One region of the Brevundimonas sp. 'scallop' genome, then DNA from elsewhere that is predicted to be linked to it. Evidence: riboswitches for the same ligand, from Rfam matches in the RefSeq annotation. Region 1 holds a riboswitch; the other holds the start of a gene.
What was found. A riboswitch is a leader RNA that binds a small molecule or an ion and turns the genes downstream of it on or off. The one in region 1 is predicted to bind cobalamin.

Region 1 (2,172 bases):
GACAGTTCGGCCACGGCGACGGCCGCCCGACCTTTACGCACCGCGACCGCCGCCAGACGATTGGCGCCGCGCGCGTCCAGCAGGCTGTCTTCGGTCAGGGTGCCGGGGGTGACAACCCGGACCACGCCGCGATGCACCACGGCCTTGCCGCCGCGCTTCTTGGCCTCCGCCGGGTCTTCCAGCTGTTCGCAGATGGCGACCTTGTGGCCGATGCGGATCAGGCGGGCGAGATAGCCCTCCATCGCATGGACCGGCACGCCGGCCATCGGAATGTCCTCGCCCTGATGCTTGCCCCGCTTGGTCAGGGTGATGCCGAGCGCCGCCGCCGCGACCTCGGCGTCCTTGAAGAACAGCTCGTAGAAGTCACCCATGCGGAAGAACAGGATGGCGTCCGGCTGGCCCGCCTTGGCCGTCAGATATTGCGCCATGAACGGCGTCGCGCCTTCCAGCGAGGCGGCGATTTCCGGGGGATGCCCATTATCGGGGAATTTGGCGGGCGCGTTCATGTGGCCACAGGGTGACGGATCGCGCCCGGCGGCTCAAGGCCGTTGAACGGCCCTTGCACAGTCTTGTCGCCATTGCGATAGACCGCGCCAGGCGGTTAAGGGAACACGGTGTGACGCCGTGGCTGTGCCCGCAACTGTAGGCGGCGAGAGCGTCGTCCGTCCGGGGTTTCGATCCCGGCGCCACTGGGAAACTGGGAAGGCGAGGACGGCGGTTTACGACCCGCAAGCCAGGAGACCTGGCCGCCGACGTCGCTCGCTTCTGTCCGGGACCAGACAGCAGCGCGGTTTCTCCGTGGAAGCGACCCGACCTTGCGCCGTCCAGACCCCTAAGCGGTCTGGCGGGTCGGTTCGCTCATGACGGTCTCTCGCGCGCATTCGCGGGACCGAACACGGGGGTATCGCTCAATGAAGCGTTCCATTCTTCTCTCGACGGCCGCGATTGCGGTCACCTTCGCCGCGCCTGCCTTTGCCGAGGACGCGACCCAGCTGGACGAGGTGATCGTCACCGCCACCCGCATCCCGGCCATCGTCGGCGACACGCCCGGCGCCCGCGTCATCGACGCCAAGACCATCGAACAGCGCGGCGCGATCTTCGCCGCCGACATCCTGGCCGATGTGCCGGGTCTGTCGGTGACGCGTTCGGGCGCCTTTGGCGGTGTAGCCCAGGTGCGGATGCGCGGCGCGACGCCGGGTAAGACCCTGGTCCTAGTCGACGGCGCGCCGGTCAACGATGCGGCCGAGCCGAACGGAGCCTATGACTTCTCCAGCTTCGAACTGGCCGATATTGCGCGGATCGAAGTGCTCAGCGGGCCGCAGTCGTCGCTGTGGGGATCCGACGCCATCGGCGGGGTGATTTCCTTCACGACGCAAGAGATCGACGGCCTGCGCGCCGAGGCCGAGGCCGGCAGCTTCCACACCGTGCGGGGCCGCGTGTCGACGGGCGTCGCCAACGAGACCTACGCCTTCAGCGCCTATGCCTCGCGCTTCGACACCGACGGGATTTCGGCGGCGGACGAGGCGGACGGCAACACGGAAGCCGACGGCTTCCGCAGCACGACGCTCGGCGCCAAGGGGCGATATGTCCTGTCCGATGCGGTCAAGGTCGATGGATCGGTGCGCTGGAACAAGTCCAAGGCCGATATCGACGGCTTCCCGGCGCCGAACTTTATTCTGGCCGACACCGCCGACACCCAGGAAAGCGAGCAATGGTCGGGCTTTGGCCGCGTGACGGCCAAGGCGTTCGGCCTGACGCATCAGTTCAGCGTCTCGGCGTCGGACCTGGATCGCAGCTCGGTCAGCGGCGGCTTCGGCTCCACCTTCACCGGCGACCGTCAGGCTTATCGCTGGCAGGCGAACGGCCAGGCGCAGGACATCGACTATGCGTTCGGCGTCGAGCGGAACGAGGCCTCGGCGGCCCTGTCGTCGGGCCTGTCGCGCGACCTGTCGATCACCTCGGTGTTCGGCGTGGCCCAGTACGATGTCGGCGCGCTGAACCTGACCGGCGGATTGCGTTACGACGACACCGACGATTTCGGCTCCAAGACGACGGGGCGGGTGTCGGCGGCCTATGATCTGGCCGGGGGTTTCATCCTGTCGGGCGCCTACGGCACGGGCTTCAAGTCGCCGACGGTCAGCCAGGCGGTCTGCGACTTCTGCTTTGCGCCTC
Region 2 (2,172 bases), 1.3 Mb from region 1:
CTCCAACGAGGACCTGTTGGCCCGTGGCGGAAAGATCGGTGTCGGCAGGTGACGATTTCATCCTGGCTCAACCCCAAGGCCGGCCGAGAGTTGCGCCCGGTCTGGTACCCCCCGGTCGTTTCAGCCGTCAGCGCGACGGAACCGCCCTAAAAAAGCAGGTCGCAGGATCTCTTTGTGCGGCGGCTATTTCGGCCGTGGCCGTATCGTACGCATGGCCTAACCCACAACAAAACGATGGAATGCTGTCATCATTCGCGCGTCTCGGACGAACCGGCGAACCAGTCCGCATACGGAGTGTTTCGCACCATGCGCCCATTGACATCCGGTGAGTCGTCGCTCCACCACACGGCCCCCCGCTCGCCCAGTCCCACCTTGGCCTTGTCCACGCTCCGCCGCGATGCGGCCAGGGCATCTGAATCCTTAGCCGCCAAGGCCGTCCGCACCGCCCGGCGCGCCGACATCAGATCATGCACCAGTTCGTCCCTCGCCGCAGCCGACAAGGCAGGATTGGCGCATCGCCAAAGCCGGCCTCGCACCACGAAGTAGCGGACGTCTGGAGTCGTAGGGTATCGGAAAGGCTTCTTCATCGTCGGGACAATGCGCAGCGCGCCCGATGGGCGCCGCCCAGAGGGTTCAAGCCCCTAAGTGATTGAGCTAGCGCGATCTGCGGGCTTGACAGAACCTCCTCGAATTAAGGCGCCTAATCTCCAACAAACCGTCGAGGATTCGTTATCGTTATCAGCGCATAAGCTAGCAACTCGTGCGCTTCGCCCGTGCCTTCGCGCAGCCTCAGTATTGTCGGACGACGAAATTCCCGCGGCGTCTGTGGCAGACCGAGATCAAAAGAGATGCTGTTCACTGTTTGCTGGGCTCGTGCAGCCATGACCCCGGAAAGCTGAACAGCATGAGCGATGGTAGAAGCCGACAGAAGCCATAAGGATATCCTTATGTGTTTCTTGACTTCGGCGCCGGGTGCGCGCCTCATGAACAGGTCGAGGTTCTGCGCGTCGCCTCCCGGCGATGCGGAGCTAAGAGGGAAGCCGGTGTGATGCCGGCGCTGCCCCCGCAACTGTGAGCGGCGAGCCGAAGGTCCATTTCGTGTCACTGACGTCTTCGGACGTTGGGAAGGCCGGGCCCGAAGCCGTGACCCGTGAGCCAGGAGACCTGCCCCGACAGATAACGTCCTCCGGCGGGGTGTCCGGTCAGGTCGCATGAACGCCGCGACGGGACGACTGCGCGCGAGCGGTCGCGCGCCCCTGTCCGCTGTCTCGCCACAGCATCAACGGCAGAGACCATGGCGAGCAGCGACTTCACCTTCAGGATAAAGCGGACTGCGCTCGACGAAGACTATCGTCCCGCCGAGAAGACGCGGATCACCACCAATTTCGCCAACCTTGCGCGAGGCGACAGCCGACGGGACAATCTGCGCAATACTCTGCGGATGATCGACAATCGCTTCAACTCCTTGGCCCACCACGACAATCCGAGGGGCGATCGCTATGCGCTGGAGCTTCAGATCGTCACGGTCGAGATGAGCCTTGGCTCGGAGCGCGACGACGCCTTTCCGCTGATCGAAATCCTCCAGACGACCATCATCGACAAACAGACCGGCGAGCGCATTGACGGGATCGTGGGGAACAACTTCTCTTCCTACGTCCGTGACTACGACTTCAGCGTAGTCCTGCCCGAACACCTGAAGGCGCACCCGAACAGCGGCGTGCCGGACGACTTCGGCGATCTGCACGGCAAGCTGTTCCGGCACTTTCTGGCGTCGCGCGCCTATCGCGACAACTTCGCCAAGGCGCCGGTCATCTGCCTCAGCGTCTCAAGCAACAAGACCTATCATCGCACCGGCTTCGACCATCCCGTGTTGGGCCTGGAATACGCCAACGACGCCTTCTCGCCGACCGACCGGTATTTTGAGAAGATGGGGATGAAGGTTCGCTACTTCATGCCACCGGGCAGCGTGGCGCCGTTCGCCCTGTACCATATCGGCGACCTGACCGGCGGCTACACCGACCTCGAACTGGCCAGCACCATCGCCACGATGGAGACCTTCCAGAAGATCTATCGGCCCGAGATTTACAACGCCAACTCCCCGGCGACCGAGGTGTATCAGCCCAGCCTGAAGGCGCAGGACTATTCGCTGACCCGCATCGTCTACGACCGCGA

Region 2: it holds a riboswitch for cobalamin, as region 1 does, so the genes downstream of both, E4341_RS12065 (DUF1852 domain-containing protein) here and E4341_RS03315 (TonB-dependent siderophore receptor) in region 1, are expected to answer to the same signal.

Annotation. Positions count from the first base shown of each region.
Region 1 is NZ_CP039382.1:682,937-685,108, forward strand. Features, by position in the region: gene mutS (DNA mismatch repair protein MutS) at 1-428, opposite strand, end outside; cobalamin riboswitch at 557-765, shown strand; gene E4341_RS03315 (TonB-dependent siderophore receptor) at 912-2,172, shown strand, end outside.
Region 2 is NZ_CP039382.1:2,413,465-2,415,636, forward strand. Features, by position in the region: gene E4341_RS12055 (DEAD/DEAH box helicase) at 1-61, opposite strand, end outside; gene E4341_RS12060 (hypothetical protein) at 249-473, opposite strand; cobalamin riboswitch at 979-1,187, shown strand; gene E4341_RS12065 (DUF1852 domain-containing protein) at 1,295-2,172, shown strand, end outside.